3 regions of the Pseudovibrio sp. W74 genome follow, and region 3 is predicted to be linked to each of the others. Evidence: predicted binding sites of a transcription regulator. Region 3 holds the regulator's gene; each other region holds the start of a gene.

Region 1 (5,468 bases), on a different contig from region 3:
AGCCAGACCCGGCGAAGTGTCCATGGCTCACAATGGTGTACTTTTTTTGGATGAACTGCCAGAGTTCGATAGTTCCGTTCTGGACAGCTTGAGACAGCCTATTGAGAACGGTGTGGCGACGATTGTTCGTGCCAATTATCGTGTGAGCTACCCATCTATGGTGCAAGTGGTTGCCGCGATGAACCCTTGCCGTTGCGGTTATGCAGGAGAACCGGGGCACACTTGCAGGCGAGGCGATAAATGCGCCAGTTCTTATCAGTCGCGAGTTTCCGGGCCGTTTCTTGATCGGATGGATCTGCAACTTCATGTTCCCGCAGTTTCTGCAAGAGACCTGATCAGCCCGCACACTTCAGAGAGCTCGGAAGTGGTTGCTCAACGTGTGGCACGTGCTCGTACAATTCAGCAAGCCCGTTATGTCTCCCTTGGACTAGACATCACCGTCAATGCACATGCCAGCGCGCGGACCATTGAGCAAATTGTTGCGCTGGATCAGGGCAGTAAGGAGTTGATTGAACAGGCATCCATACAGTTTGGTCTTTCTGCACGTGGCTACCATCGGGTTCTGAAACTATCGCGGACAATTGCAGATATGGACGGGTCAGATTCCGTTCAGCGTATTCACCTGGCCGAGGCCCTGAGCTTCAAGCGCTCTTCCGCCTATTTGGCCGCCGCGTAATCTGTTATATCCTACCAATTGAATTTTACTGATTTACCGAAATAGTTCGGGTGGAGCAAAAGCAGTGTTGAAACGGAGACTAAAAACTGAGGAGAGCACCCATGTTGTTACTCAGGCCCGCGTGTCTCTGATTAAGCAAAGCGAAATCACCGAGAAATCCTCCTTTGTTCTAAAGAGCCTCTCCATTTTCGTGGGCGTTATATGCTTGCTGATTGCGCTGCTGCTGACTGATTGGCGATCTGCACAAAGCCTCTATGTTGTATTGCTTGCCTTTGGAGCTGGCGCCGTGTTGTTTCGCCGATTTCCGGCAAGTGATGTTATCGCACAAAGCTGGAAAACAGCTCAGATCCGCAGTGAAGTTGAACAACTTGAAGATCCATCCGAATTAGCCAGTGATGCTGACTGGCAACTGCGCGAAGCAGATGATCGGCACCGCTCTATTCTGGATGCGCTGGGCGCTATCGTGATCCGTTGTGACAGCGAAGGCCTGGTGCTTTCCGTGAATGATGCAGGCAAACGCAATTTTCCGACTGGATTTGGTGTTGAAGTCGGGCGGGCTATTCATCTGCCCTATGCTGAAGACTTCACACCCGACCTTGAGGAAGGGGCTGCTGGAGCAACCGAAGACGTTGCTTTGCGCACAAAACACGGCACTCGCTGGTATTCACTCCTGCGCCTGAGTATTCGCGATGGCAGCGGCGGTGCTCCGATCATTCAGTGGATCCTGACGGATGTCACAGACAGGCGACAAGCTGAACAAAAGCTACGCGAAGACCGCGACCATGCAGCAAATGCTAGTGAGGCAAAATCTCGTTTTCTTGCGATGGTCAGTCACGAAATTCGTACGCCCTTAAACGGCGTCTTGGGCATGGCAGATTTGTTGGATGACACGACAACCACTGCAGAGCAGCAAAACTATATTAATGCGATCAGAACTTCAGGCTCCACACTTTTAATGCTTATTGATGAGGTTCTTGATTACTCCAAGATCGAAGCGGGTAAGCTGGAATTGGAATCTGGCAGTGTTGAGCTTACTCCGCTAGTGGAGCGCGTTGTGGAGTTGCTCTCTCCCAAAGCTCATGCAAAGGGGTTGCAGATTGGTTCATTTATCAGTCCATCCGTTCCAGATACCATTCAGAGCGACCCTGCACGATTACAGCAAATCCTATACAATCTGGTTGGAAACGCGATCAAATTTACAGAAGAGGGCGGTGTTTCATTAGTCCTGAAAGTCGCTACTGATACCACAGGCCATCATTTGCTAGAGTTCGCCATTAAAGATACTGGCCCTGGCATGGATGAAATCACTGCAGCTCGCATCTTCCGGGAATTTGAACAGGGTGAGTATGGCCGCGATCGCAAGTTCGATGGAGCTGGCCTGGGTCTGGCAATTTCCAAACGGCTGGCTGAGCTAATGGGAAGTTCACTCACCGTTCAGAGTCAGTTGGGTTGCGGCTCCACCTTCCTTCTTGAGATGCCTGTTGATGAGATTTCTGCAGACCCTGCCGAAAGTCATGAAGATCGCATCGCGATCGTAACCAGCAATCAGATTGAAGCCAGCCTTGTCCATAAAACGCTCAACACCAGCGGGTTCATTCACACCAAGGTTCTGGAAGTAGACGAGCTCGAAGAATTGCCTCTAACGCCACCTTTTGACCGTTTGCTTGTTGGTGAAGAATTTGTGGGACGCATTCGCAAATTCTATGGGCAGCAATCTGAGAGTGCGCCAGAGATCTTTGTCCTCATTAAACCACAGGAGCGGGCGCGGATTGCAGATATCAAGACCGGGGAGTTTTCTGGTTACTTGACCCGTCCTGTTCGTCGCAGCTCACTGCTTCGGGTACTCTCCCCCGGTTTGCTGCAGACTGACGCGGTAGATAACGATGTAATAGAAAAAGAGGTGGCGCCTATACAGCAAGGCCAAAACACAAATCTCAATGTATTAGTGGCCGAAGATAATCCAATTAACTGGATGCTGGTTCAAGCACTACTGGACAAACTGGGCCACAGATCGGAGCTTGCGGAGGATGGGCATAAGGCTGTTTCGCTCTGTGCCAGCGGCACGTTTGATATTGTGCTTATGGATCTGCACATGCCCGGTCTGGATGGACTTGAAGCCATCTCCAAAATTAGAGGCAGGGAAGACAAATCTGCGTCGCAAGTGCCAATTTATGTTGTTTCAGCAGATGTTATGCCGGAGGCAAAAGAAGAGGCTATTAAGGCCGGAGCAGACGGTTTTTTAAGCAAACCCCTAAAAAAGCAGGATCTTGAGGCTGTTTTAAAACGCTATGCTAAGGGATAGCTCGGTATATTTAGCCTGTTCAATATCACGAGGCGGTTGTTATACTCAGATTAACCGCGACCGCAGCATTGTTTAGCAAATGTGAGCGTCGTTACGCGGGTAAATGTTGGTGTTGTGTCACTCAACTGTCCTAAAATGGGCTTATATCACAGATTGACTACCCAAAATTGACATGGGTGACTCAATTGGTGCAAATTCAGAAAGGCGTTCTCATTATTGCAATGTTTCTTAAGCACCTAAGCAATATGAGATAATAATAGTATGGCTGGATCTGGACATATTTCCCCGATGAAAGTCCTAAAAAAGTTCACACCGAGTAAGCTGTCAGGGCGACCTGCGCCGCGGTGGATCCCTCAGGCAATGCTTGGAAAAATACCGGAGGCAGGACAAAGCCTCGGTAAGGTCGGCCCACTCGAGGTTCGTCTTTCCAACGGAGCCAAAGAACTCAAGCAATCTCAGCGTTTACGCTACGAAGTGTTTTACGAAGAGATGTCCGCTATTGCAGATGCACAAACTCAGTTATCGCGTCTTGATCGCGACAGTTATGACGAGATTTGTGATCATCTATTGGTCGTTGATCACAACAGTCAGGTTCGCAACAAACCATTTTCCAAACTCAAGCCGCAGATCGTAGGCACTTACCGATTGCTCCGTCAGGAACTTGCACAGCTCAATGGCGGTTTCTACACAGCAGGCGAGTTTGATATTCAAGGGATTCTGGATCGTCACAGTGATCTGAATTTCATGGAACTCGGTCGTTCTTGTGTTTTGAAACCTTATCGCACCAAGAAGACCGTAGAATTGCTATGGCATGGCATCTGGTCTTATGTGCTGACGAATAATGTAGATGTTATGATTGGCTGTGCCTCTATCGAAGGTACTGATCCTGATCTTCTTGCTGAGCAGCTTTCCTTCCTGCATCATTTTGCTAGTGCGCCAGAAGAATGGCATGTATCAGCACTGCCGGACCAGTATGTAGAAATGAACCGCATTGCGAAAGATCAGGTGGATCAACGCGCTGCGCTACGTTCTCTACCACCGCTGATTAAAGGATATCTACGCCTTGGCGCCTATATCGGTAACGGAGCAGTTGTTGATCACCAGTTCGGTACCACTGATGTTTTGATCATCATGCCAGTGTCCAAGCTGAACTCACGCTATGTGAACTACTATGGTCAAGATGCCAGCCGGTATTCCAGCTGATCACAGAGCTACTAGTATCTCAAAATGGAGAGGGCGGGTTTCCGCCCTTTTTTATTTGCGTAGAAGCGCTAACATCTCTTCATATTTGTGGCATTTCCCGGCCAACTCCGCGCAATTCACCTCAATAGCTTAACGCTCAATTAAGCGTGTTTCCCTAAAATCGTTCGTGTTTTGTATCCAGGTTGCGACCTCCCTCCCAAGCGGTCAGTAGCCTGAGTTTGTTCAGGCTTGCTCAATCTTTAATGGCAATATTTGCCCAAAATTTGAGTGATTGGTACTGGGGTGTTTTAAAGTTATGGCGACAGGCCAAAATGGAAATGGCAAAAAACGGAGGCCAGTGCGCCCCGGGCAACGCCCTTCCGGCAGGCCGCCTCAACACCCTGAGGGACAGCGTCTTAAACGCCCAGCACAACCTCAACGCCCACGCTTACAAGGCGTCGCATTGCGTCCGGACGAGGTGGAAGATTATATTCGCCGCCCGAGCAAAACCAACGCTCCAAGCAAGCAATCATCATCAGGGCAACGCTCTTCACCGCAAAACCCAACGGCACAGGCCAGAAAACCTGCACCTCAACGTGCCAGACCTGCGCAAGGAGCGCCAGTCAAGAAGCCTGCCAAAAAGCCTAGCCGCAAGGCACGTCAACAGACACTGGCAGCTCTTGATGCAGCAACCTCCTCTGGCAAGCCAAAGAGCCAAAGCAAGTTTCGACGGTTCTTGTGGAAGTCCTTTCGCTTTTCCATGTATTGGAGCGTCGTACTTGGCATTTGGGGGATCGTCGTTGTTGGCGGTATTCTCACCTATTACGCTGCGCATTTGCCACCAGCATCGGAGTGGGCTGTTCCGCAACGCCCACCTAACGTGCGCATCGTTTCAGCAAACGGCACTTTGATTGCCAATCGTGGAGATACCGGCGGAGAGGCCGTCCGTCTTGAGCAGTTGCCTACGTATCTGCCTGAAGCTGTAATGGCTATTGAAGACAGGCGGTTCAGGTATCATTTCGGCATCGATCCAATTGGTCTCGCCCGCGCTGCATTTGTCAACTACACCAGCGGGCGAACTGTACAGGGCGGATCAACACTCACACAGCAGCTGGCGAAGAACCTGTTCCTAAAGCCTGAGCGCACCATGCAACGCAAGATGCAGGAAGTGGTGATGGCGCTGTGGTTGGAGTGGAATTACAGCAAGGACGAAATTCTGGAGATGTACCTTAACCGGGTGTATCTCGGTGCCGGGGCTTATGGTGTTGATGCCGCCTCGCGGGTTTACTTTGGCAAATCCGCTCATCT
Region 2 (5,468 bases), on a different contig from region 3:
TCAAAGAACCATCGGCGCGAACCGTAGCCTTGAAGCGTCCACGGGCATCGGTCAGTTCCGCGCCCGGTGTCAATAATCCTGTCTCCAACAAATTGCCAAACGGAACCCGTGGAAGGGAGCGTTTGCCTTGTGTCATCGCCAGAAAATCATCGTTGGCAGGTGTAACCCGATCAATCCGTTCGGAAGCTGCTTTAATGTAAGAGTCTTCACGCTCACATCCCACAAAGTGGCGGCCAAGCTTCTTGGCAACAGCACCAGTGGTGCCTGTGCCAAAGAATGGATCAAGGATCACATCGCCCTGGTTTGAAGTGGAGAGCAGCACGCGGTAAAGCAGGCTCTCCGGCTTCTGAGTTGGATGCACTTTGTCGCCGTTGTCGTCCTTCAGGCGTTCGTGACCAGTGCAGATAGGCAGCACCCAGTCAGACCGCATCTGAAGATCGTCGTTAAACGTCTTCATCGCATCGTAGTTAAAGGTCGGCTTGCTCTCTTGTGAAGGGCAGGCCCAGATGAGCGTCTCATGAGCATTAGTAAAACGTTTGCCACGGAAGTTCGGCATCGGGTTTGTTTTCAGCCAAACCACATCATTGTTGATCCAGAACCCAAGGTCCTGCATCACCGCACCAACGCGAAAAATGTTGTGATAAGAGCCAATAACCCAGATGGACCCGTTTGGCTTCAACACGCGGCGAACCGCCTGCAGCCAAGCACGAGTGAACTCATCATAAGCTTTAAAGCTGGAGAACTGATCCCAGTGATCATCGCAGGCATCTACCTTTGAGTGATCAGGTCTGTGCAGATCTCCGCCCAGCTGTAGGTTATAAGGGGGATCGGCGAAAACCACATCCACGCTGTTGTCTGGAAGCTTGTTCAAAGCCTCAACACAGTCGCCCTTAATAATTGTATCAAGCCAGTCTGGCTTGGTGGAAATGTGGGGTGCCATCAAGGACACCCCTTCTTTACGCTGTACTCTCATTGCGACGCAACACCTCACGCAATTCATGAGTGCTATGGTTACCCACTATGGTAAACCAGAGGTTAATAGTGGATATCTTTTATTCTTTTAGAATCAACGCTTTATTTACAGATTCGAATATTCGTCTCGAAGTTAACTCCCATTAATATTCGACCGCGGATTCCCTTGGGGTAGAGGTTTATGAGGAGTTAAAATGGCGAAAATAGAGACCCTAAATATTTTTTTGAGAGTCAAGCTTTTTTGCTGGCTAAAAAGAACAAGGTAAACGCACTGCGGGGACAGCGGGCAAATCGGTTAACGAGTGTGGCAGCGAAAAAGTATGAACTTAGGTGGCTGCTTTATGTCTCGTAAATTTTATTAATGCTGTTATGTCCATGATGCATCCTATGGCCTTCAATCGATACGATGCGCAGTTTTGCGTTTTTGTTGTGAAAGCCTATCCATCGCTGGCGAAAATCATTGTCAGAAAATACAGCCTCAACCTGCTCACCATGCGATATTTCGACAGAAATGCAGTCCGCATCAACGTTCTCGAGGTGTAGAAACTCAGCAACTAGATCGGTAAAAGTTGGCGATAAGTGATCTACGTGGCATTTGAACTGTTTGATGGTAGAGTGTGTAACCGGACATATTATCTGTCCGCCATGTTTGTTGAAGGTATTGTCGCGCCATCTTAAAATGTATGGTCGAACCGCCTGACGAAAAGCTTCTGAAACTCTATCTGGGTGGCTACGTCTTTGCGCCTCGAAGCAAACTTTATAGCTAAAACGTGCGACGGATCCATCTACTCGCTCGACACCAAATCCATGCCCTGACCGAGTTGAGCCATTACTGTATAATCCGATACGCCGAACACCGAGGCCAACTTTTTCTGAACAGCTTGGATGGCGTTGCAATGCATCGAGAACAGCAATTTCAGCTTGCCCAGACAAGAAGTCTCCAGGTAAATGATCGTCCTTGATTTCACGTATGTAGGCTACTGCTTTACTCTTGCTGGTAAACCACAAGCTGCCAAGCTTGACCTGTTCACTTATGCCCATAAACCTGCCAATTGCTAAATGCTGTCCATTGCTGACTTAGATGGGCGCAACTTGATAGTTGCACCCGCCTTTTTTGCAGCTACTCAATCCCCATGCAATTGGCGTAGAACGTGACGGTCGCTGGCCAGTCAGAAAACACACCGCTCACCTTCACGTCCTGTGCCAGCACATCCAGCAGCTCATAAACGCTGCCTTCGCTGGTGATCGCATCATTGATGCTGCGGTAATACCAGCCGCCTTTGTTGTGAGAGAGCAGGCCGGAGCGCTCCAGCGTCCAGGTGAAGATCTTGATGCCAGCCTCATTCGCAGCCTTTGCATAAGCAGATGGCACGATCTTCCCGTTATCCAGAGTGACAAGCATCCAAAGAGGCGGGGAGATATAGTTCACGCCCATCTCTTTCAGCTCAGCCATGGACGGCTTGAAGCTGGTTGGATCGGATGTGTCAAAGCCCTGCATACGGAAGCGTCCATCAAGGAACACGGCCTGCTTGCCAAACTCAGGCTCATTCTTGATCCAGTACAGCACATCATCCAAAAAGAAGGACTGAGGATAAACGTCAGAGGCCGGAACACCAGCTGCTTTATATTCATCAATCAGCTTCTGAGCGAAATCTTCCTGAGTGAACCCATCAAATGGCATTTTCACACTTGGGCGCTTCAACTCCGGCGTAAACTTAACGCCCTGTTCTTTGAAGAGCTCAATGGACTGAGCATGGGTCATCAAAGTGCCACCAGCACCAGCTGCCGCATAAAGGTCTGTGCGCCAGTCAGCTGTGCCTTTCAGGAAGTCCTCAACCGTTGTTGCAGCTGGATTAGAGGCGTCCATCTTGCCGGTGAGACCTTGGAACTCCGCCAATGTGATCTCAGAGGTTCTGCACTCCGCCGCTGCCTTCTCGTCATTGGTAGCAGCAGTAAACGGAGCAACACACGTGCTGGCCAGATCAGTCGCGAGGATATCTGTCGTTGTCGCCAGATCATTTTGAGAATGACGGCAGACCAGCTCTTTGTCCTTGGTGAAGGTAACATCGCATTCCTGCACCCCCGCACCCATCACAGCCGCGGCTTGATAAGACTCTAACGTATGCTCAGGAAACTGCAGCGGTGCCCCACGGTGCCCGATCGTGAAACTGGAAGCCTTTGCAGGATTGCCGATACAGGCGCGCAACTTATCCTTCAACGGGCTCTCTTGCATCTGCTCAACGAGAAAAGCAGGCCGCGGCCCCAACTGGGCAGCTTGTGCGCTCACAGTAAGGCAGGTGCCAGCCACCAAACCAAGCGCAGCAGTACGAACAAAGTGCATAAAAAGATCCCTCCCGATCATCTGAAGCGTAGTCCCGCAAAGTGCCTCTAGAACTCGCCCATGCAATTTTCGGGATAGTTTTACAGAATAAACTGAAGGAGATAAGGGTAAATATGTAGCTATGAATCTCAATTCTGTGTGCAGAGCTGAATCTGACGCTGCGTGAAAATATCCTCACTCACTAAAAAATAAACCATATTTGTCCGCAGTTTGTCTTGACCCTGTCGTAAACATCCCTCAGATATATAGTGACACGAAAGAGGAGAAACTGAACGTGTCGACTATATCCGATAGCGACGTTGTGATGGAAAGCCGTTCCATCCGTACGCCTGAGACAATTCCCCCACAATCCTTTAAAGATGCCAGTGAAGCTGTTGCGCACCTGATCTATCTGTTTGATCGGGCGACTGACTTTCTACGTGAGAATTTTAAAGAGGCTGCACAGGGCAGCATGTCGGAAACCAGGGTCAGAGCATTTTACCCGGAACTGCGATTTGAAGTATCCAGCCACATCCGCGTTGATACGCGCCTGTCCTATGGCTTTGTGGCAAGGCCTGGCAAATATAAGACCACAGTCACCCGGCCAGATCTGTTTAAGAACTACCTGGAACATCAGATTGATCTCCTGATCAAAAACCACGGTCTTGAAGTGGTGATCGCTGAAAGTGATCAGCCGATCCCGCTGCACTTTGCCTTTTATGATGGTGCACACGTGGAAGGCGCTTTGCCATCCAGCGAAGAGCGCCCGCTGCGTGATGTGTTTGATGTGCCGGATCTTGCCGTCATGGATGATGCCATCTCCAATGGCACCTACCGTTCAAAAGATGGCTTTGAGCCGCTGGCGCCGTTTACGGCTCCGCGCGTGGATTATTCCCTGCATCGCTTACAGCACTACACCGCAACCGCGCCGCGCTATTTCCAGAACTTCGTGCTCTTCACAAACTATCAGTTCTACATTGATGGCTTTGCGCAGATGGCAAAAGAGCTGATCAATGATCCGGAGAGCGGATATGTGGCCTTTGTCGAGCCGGGCAATCTCATCACCTATGCAGGTGATAAAGAGCCGCGCGAAGGTGTGGCCCCGCTGCGCCTGCCACAAATGCCAGCCTATCACCTGCTGCGAGAAGATAACTCCGGTATCACCATGGTGAACATCGGTGTTGGCCCGTCCAATGCAAAAACCATCACCGACCACATTGCAGTGCTTCGCCCACATGCCTGGTTGATGCTCGGCCACTGCGCTGGGCTCAGAAGCAGCCAGCAGCTCGGTGATTACGTACTGGCTCATGGTTATGTGCGTGAAGACAAGGTGCTGGATGCTGACCTGCCAACATGGGTTCCAATCCCGCCACTGGCAGAAGTGCAGGTCGCGCTGGAAGATGCCGTTGAAAAGACCACCGGTTACAGCGGCTATGACCTGAAGCGTGTGATGCGCACAGGAACCGTAGCCTCCATCGATAACCGCAACTGGGAACTGCGCGACCACCGCGAGCCGGTGCAGCGTTTCTCCCAGTCCCGTGCGATCGCGCTGGATATGGAATCTGCAACCATCGCTGCCAACGGTTTCCGCTTCCGCGTTCCTTATGGAACCTTGCTCTGCGTATCAGACAAGCCGCTGCATGGGGAATTGAAGCTGCCCGGCATGGCGACAGACTTCTACCGGACGCAAGTGAACCAGCATCTGGAAATTGGTGTGAAGACCATGGAGGTCCTGAGGGAAATGCCGTTGGAACGGCTCCACTCTCGCAAACTCCGCAGCTTCATGGAAACCGCATTCCAATAAGCACTGATCAGCATTTGTAGAAACAAGAAAAGCCGGGCTCCAGACCCGGCTTTTTGCTGCGCACTTAAATCACGCCACCGGCCTTCAGCGCTTTCATCATCACTGTTGGCAGGGCTTCTCCCTCAAGCTCATCTGGTGCTGACCACCAATAGCCGTCAGGTTCATCATAATGCGCTGGTGCCTGTGCCTGCCAGACGCTCATTTCCAGATGGAAATGCGTGAAAGTGTGCTTCACATCCTTCGGCGTACGCACCCAGTCCGCAGTGATCGGAGCATGTGAGAGGTCTTCCATCGCTGCATTATCTGCCCAATGCGTGGTGATGGGCTCACTCATGCCAGCAAGCAGTCCTTTATCTTTGCGTTTGCGCAAAA
Region 3 (5,468 bases):
GTTTATTCAATACACCTCTAGCGTGTACTACGGCATATGAGAGAGGAATGCGCTTAGTTCTTGTGTTATGCAATTTGTAGTTTACTAGTGTTTTTTACTAGTTGTTTTTCAGTGGTAAATATATGTATTAAATATCAACGGGGTAACGCTATCAGCTCTTACTTTGTGTTGGAAAGAATGCGGTGGAACTTGGTTTAACAAACAGCTCCTATTCTTTAGATTGATAATCTTCTCCCACCACAAGAAGGCTGTTATAGGTAAGTAGTAGTACGGCAATTCTGGGGAAAACCAGAGTCTTCCCCACCTCAATTCTTTGAGGTTATTGCTCGTATCAACGCCCATATAGTACTGTGTGATAAGAGTTATACACCATCTCGTAGTTACTGAACGCTGCAAGCACACACGCTCAGGTAAGCGGCACTTTCGGATGCGTCCGAACTGAGCGAATGCTGTTTTGCGCGCCACTGAAGGAAGACGGGGCCCTTTAATGAGCTGGACAGCAGAACGTGTAGAGTTACTAACCAAACTTTGGGCAGACGGGTTAAGCGCCAGTCAAATCGCGGGGGAACTTGGCAATGTAACCCGTAATGCGGTGATTGGTAAGGTTCATCGCCTTGGTCTTTCAGGTCGCGCCAAATCGGGAGGTGGTGCAACCAAAACGAGAAAGGCACCTGCCCCAGCGGCAAGGGTCGTCACCTCAACCAAACCAACAGTGGCTGAAGCGATTGCAGCTGTTGCGCCTTCCCCAAGTCCCCGACAAATTCAGCCAACGATAGCCGGTGCCAACGCCCTTAAAGTTGAACCGATTGAAGCTATCCAACCAGAAATTTCTCCAGTCCCAACCTCCGATCTCTTTATTCCGGTTTCAGAGCGCGCCTCCATCCTGACATTGAATGAGCGCACCTGTAAGTGGCCGATTGGTGATCCGAGTTCTGATGACTTCTATTTCTGTGGGCGCCAGTCAGATGCAGGCACACCTTATTGTGCGCATCACCGCAGCATTGCCTATCAGCCCGTCAGCGACCGCCGCAACCGCCGCGCAAGCTAATCTGAGCTGAAAAGCAACGTATTGAGCCGGGTCCAAAGCCCGGCTTTTTGCTGTTTTTGGTGCCGTTCTGATCTGGCGCTTGTCGCTCTGGCCTGAGAACTAGTGTGTTTTAAAAGTTTGGCGGGTGACGGCGCCCCAGTATGGGTCCGTATAGTTTTCTTCCAAAAACTGACCTGAGGTGTAGGTGCTGATAACGGAACGCCAAAAGGCAATGGCCTGATCAGCGCCTTCAATCTGCTTTATCTGCCAGTTACCGGGCATTTGATCAAACAACGCAGCCGCAAAACGCTGTCCCAGTTTATCCCTGCGGAACACTGGCACCACATAAAACTCGCAGACTTCAAAGTCGTGATGATCTTGCCGCCTGATTGCAGCTAACCCGGCGGGGATATCATCATTTAGAGCCAGATAGCCGGTGATGTTGCCTTCAAGGAGCGTGTCTTTGCCAAACAAACCATCCGCGTTTGGATGTTTGTGTGTGAGAGGTGAGAACTCTGCCTCATAGGCCTGACAGAGATTGTCGTAGATATGAGCGGTCGCTCGATCAACCGTCTTGATTATCATTTGTTATCCGCATTGTTTTTGGTCTGCACCTCTGGAAGGGAGATGCAGTTTCACAATGCGCATATAGCAGAGATCAATTACCCAACAGCGAACTGGTCGTTGAAAGCGTATCCGGCGCCGCGAACGGTGCGGATCGGGTCTTTCATGCGGCCTTTGTTGATGGCTTTGCGCAGGCGGCCTACGTGGACGTCCACGGTGCGCTCATCTACGTAGACATCATGGCCCCAGACACCATCCAGCAGCTGTTCACGGGAGTAAACGCGGCCCGGTGCGCTCATGAGGAACTCCAGCAGGCGATATTCCGTGGGGCCGAGGTGGATTTCGCGACCTGTTCTGCGCACGCGGTGGGTTTCGCGGTCGAGCTCGATGTCGCCAGATTTGAGCATTGTGGAGACAACTTCTGGCAATGCACGGCGGAAGATCGCACGAACACGGGCCATAAGTTCCGGAACGGAGAACGGTTTAACGACGTAATCATCGGCCCCGGTTGCCAGACCGCGGATGCGCTCGGATTCTTCGCCGCGCGCTGTGAGCATGATAATCGGCATGCGCTCGGTTTCTGAGCGTGCCCGCAAACGACGGCAGAGCTCGATGCCAGAGAGGCCCGGAAGCATCCAATCCAGCAGCAGCAGGTCCGGCTGGCTTTCCTGCAGCAGGACTTCCGCCTCATCTCCTCTTGCGCACACGTCAACAGTGTAGCCCTCTGCTTCAAGGTTATAGCGCAGCAGCAGGCTTAGCGGTTCTTCGTCTTCTACAATCAGTATCTTAGGCATATTAAAGTGCTCTCTTTGCACCTTCTCTTATAAAGCAATTGCGTGTGTTCTGCTCGTTATAAGTGAACACACTCTACACGGTTGTGCTCTGCGCCAGCTCGTCCGTCTTTGGACGATCTGTTGGAAGGTGGCTTCCGGAGATCATGTAGTAGATGTTTTCTGCAATATTGGTTGCATGATCACCGATGCGCTCAATATTCTTTGCGCAGAACAACAAGTGCGCGCACATGGTGATGGAACGCGGGTCTTCCATCATGTAGGTGAGCAGCTGACGGAACAGGCTTGTATAAAGCGCATCCACTTCGTCATCGCGAACATGTACGCGCTGGACAACCTCAAGATCGCCAGAGGTGTAGGCATCCAGAACGGCTTTGAGCTGTTCAAGTGCCAGATCAGACATGTGCTCAACACCCACAGCGAGCTGCTTGTTGTTGAATTCAGATTCAATGGCCAGCGTCCGCTTGCCAATGTTCTTGGCCATGTCGCCGACGCGCTCCAGATCGTTGGAGATGCGCATGGCGGCGATGATGTCGCGCAGATCGCTTGCCATTGGCTGACGGCGTGCGATCACGGAGATGCACAGCTCTTCCAGCTCGGCCTGCATGTTGTCCAGGCGCTGGTCGGCGGCGATGGTGCGGGTTGCCAGTTCGCGGTCCTGTCTCAGCAGTGCTGTGACGGCGTCGTGAACCAGGGTTTCTGCCAGTCCGCCCATTTCAACGACACGTCCGGCCAGTTCTTTCAGCTCTTCATTGAAGGAAGAGACAATATGATCTTTCATCGGATATCTCCTTAGAGTACCGCTCTTTTATTTTTAACCAAAACGGCCTGTGATGTAATCCTGCGTGCGCTGGTCTTTGGGGTTGGTGAAGATGTCGTTGGTCAGCCCCTCTTCCACCAGATTACCCAGATGGAAGAACGCGGTGCGCTGGGACACACGTGCGGCCTGCTGCATGGAGTGGGTTACGATGACGATGGTGTAGTTCTGGCGCAGTTCGTCCATCAGCTCTTCCACTTTCGCGGTGGCAATCGGGTCGAGCGCAGAACACGGCTCATCCATCAGGATCACTTCCGGAGACACAGCGATTGCGCGCGCGATGCACAAGCGCTGCTGCTGACCACCGGAAAGGCCTGTGCCCGGCTCGTCCAGACGGTCTTTCACTTCTTCAAACAAACCTGCACGCTGCAGAGAACTTGCGACGATATCTTCCAGATCTGACTTGCCTTGTGCCAGACCGTGGATGCGTGGGCCGTAAGCCACGTTCTCAAAGATTGATTTTGGGAACGGGTTGGGCTTCTGGAACACCATGCCAACACGGGCCCGCAGTTCCACCACATCAATGCGCGGGTCGTAGACATCGTCGTTGTCGAGGAGAATGTCGCCTTGCACGCGGCAGATGTCGATGGTGTCGTTCATGCGGTTCAGACAGCGCAGGAAGGTGGACTTGCCGCAACCGGACGGGCCGATCAGCGCGGTCACCTGATTTTTGCGGACATCCAGATCGACACCATGAAGGGCCTGCTTGTCGCCGTAAAACACTTTTACATCGCGGCCACGCATCTTGAGTGTTTCGCCTTCAGCTGAAACGGCTGGAGGGGCGTTCATTGTTGTATCCATTGCACTCTCGGTGTCTGTGGTCATTTCCAATGCCATGATCTTGCCTTTCAAATCACCAGCGGCGCTCAAAACGTTTACGAAGGACGATTGCGATTGCATTCATCGAGATCAGGAAACCGAGCAGCACCATGATCGCGGCAGAGGTTTTCTGCTGGAAGGCAGGTTCCGGAAAGTCTGCCCACATGAAGATCTGCACTGGCAGCACAGTAGAGGGATCAACCGGACTTGCCGGGATGTCTACGATGAAGGCCACCATACCGATCATGAGAAGCGGTGCGGTCTCACCCAGGGCCTGCGCCATGCCGATGATGGTTCCGGTCAGGATGCCCGGCATTGCCAGTGGCAGCACATGATGGAACACAGCCTGCAAGCGGGACGCCCCGACGCCGAGCGCGGCTTCACGGATGCTTGGAGGCACGGCCTGAAGCGCTGCGCGGGAAGCGATGATGATGGTTGGCAGGGTCATGAGAGCCAGCACCATACCACCGACGACCGGCGCCGATCGCGGTAATCCAAAGACGTTGAGGAACACTGCCAGACCAAGCAGGCCAAACACAATGGACGGCACCGCAGCCAGATTGTTGATGTTCACCTCAATCAAGTGGGTCCAGCGGTTTTTGGGTGCGAACTCTTCCAGATAGATCGCAGCAGACACACCAATTGGGAACGAGAGGGACAGTGTGACGAGCATGGTCCAGAAGGAGCCAACGGCTGCACCCCAAATGCCTGCCATCTCCGGCTCACGGCTTGCTCCGGACTTGAAGAAGATAGAGTTCCACTCGTTTACGACAGTGCCTTTGGAGACCAGATACTCGGTGTAGGCGATCTCTTTATCTGAGAATTTGCGGAAAGTTTCTGGCGTTTCTAACTCTTCAATGCCCCACTGGCCAGCAGGCACGGCAGCATCCGTAGACAGCGGAATAAAGGCTGTTCCGGTGACGCTGGTTGGTGTTACCTTTTCTGCTTTAATGGTTCCGCCGTTCACCTCTACAAAGAAACTTGGCATGTTGGCGTTGAGCGTACCGCCCGTGCCAATGTTGGCAAGATGGCCCTGCAGAGTAACCAGTTCAGCTTTTTGCTTTTCCAGTGCGTTTATGATCTTGACCAGAGCGGCTTTATTGCCTTCAACCTCAGAGGTCAGGCGCTGTGCTACGAGAGGATCTTTCTCGTTGGCCAACCGGGTTTCCAAGCCTGCGATCTTGGTTTTCACGCTGATTTCTGATCGGCCACGCGCTTCGATCTTGCCTGTCAGCAGTTCGATTTCACGATCATAATAGGTCTTCAACGCCGCAAGGATCTGCTCAAACTCAGGCTTCTGCGCACTGATGGTCACCTGACCGTCCGTGCCGGAAACTGTTGCTGCGCTTGAGGTGGCGATCTCGGTTTTCTTTGTGATCAGACCTTTGACATAAAGGTCGGCAAAGTCGGAGAGCGGGATCGCAACCGGGCCAGTCCCACCCAGTATGGA

The links. The regulator PhoB, encoded in region 3, activates phosphate uptake and scavenging genes when phosphate is short. The targets are predictions, from matches to a motif close to TGTCATNNANCTGTCAT.
Region 1: PsW74_RS03835 (GNAT family N-acyltransferase) is a predicted target of PhoB. The motif match lies at 3,094-3,110, and genes of this name have one in related genera.
Region 2: PsW74_RS23330 (glycerophosphodiester phosphodiesterase family protein) is a predicted target of PhoB. The motif match lies at 3,525-3,541, and genes of this name have one in related genera.

Annotation. Positions count from the first base shown of each region.
Region 1 covers NZ_LMCJ01000004.1:145,622-151,089, forward strand. Annotated here, with positions in the region: gene PsW74_RS03825 (YifB family Mg chelatase-like AAA ATPase) at 1-676, shown strand, start outside; gene PsW74_RS03830 (PAS domain-containing hybrid sensor histidine kinase/response regulator) at 744-2,978, shown strand; gene PsW74_RS03835 (GNAT family N-acyltransferase) at 3,339-4,181, shown strand; gene PsW74_RS03840 (PBP1A family penicillin-binding protein) at 4,477-5,468, shown strand, end outside.
Region 2 covers NZ_LMCJ01000057.1:78,067-83,534, reverse strand. Annotated here, with positions in the region: gene PsW74_RS23340 (site-specific DNA-methyltransferase) at 1-940, opposite strand, end outside; gene PsW74_RS23335 (DUF3223 domain-containing protein) at 1,312-2,013, opposite strand; gene PsW74_RS23330 (glycerophosphodiester phosphodiesterase family protein) at 2,093-3,313, opposite strand; gene PsW74_RS23325 (AMP nucleosidase) at 3,618-5,096, shown strand; gene mutY (A/G-specific adenine glycosylase) at 5,161-5,468, opposite strand, start outside.
Region 3 covers NZ_LMCJ01000003.1:45,219-50,686, reverse strand. Annotated here, with positions in the region: gene PsW74_RS02605 (GcrA family cell cycle regulator) at 488-1,048, shown strand; gene PsW74_RS02600 (GNAT family N-acetyltransferase) at 1,148-1,612, opposite strand; gene phoB (phosphate regulon transcriptional regulator PhoB) at 1,690-2,385, opposite strand; gene phoU (phosphate signaling complex protein PhoU) at 2,459-3,163, opposite strand; gene pstB (phosphate ABC transporter ATP-binding protein PstB) at 3,197-4,000, opposite strand; partial or broken gene pstA (phosphate ABC transporter permease PstA) at 4,053-4,871, opposite strand; partial or broken gene PsW74_RS30175 (DUF3333 domain-containing protein) at 5,394-5,468, opposite strand, start outside.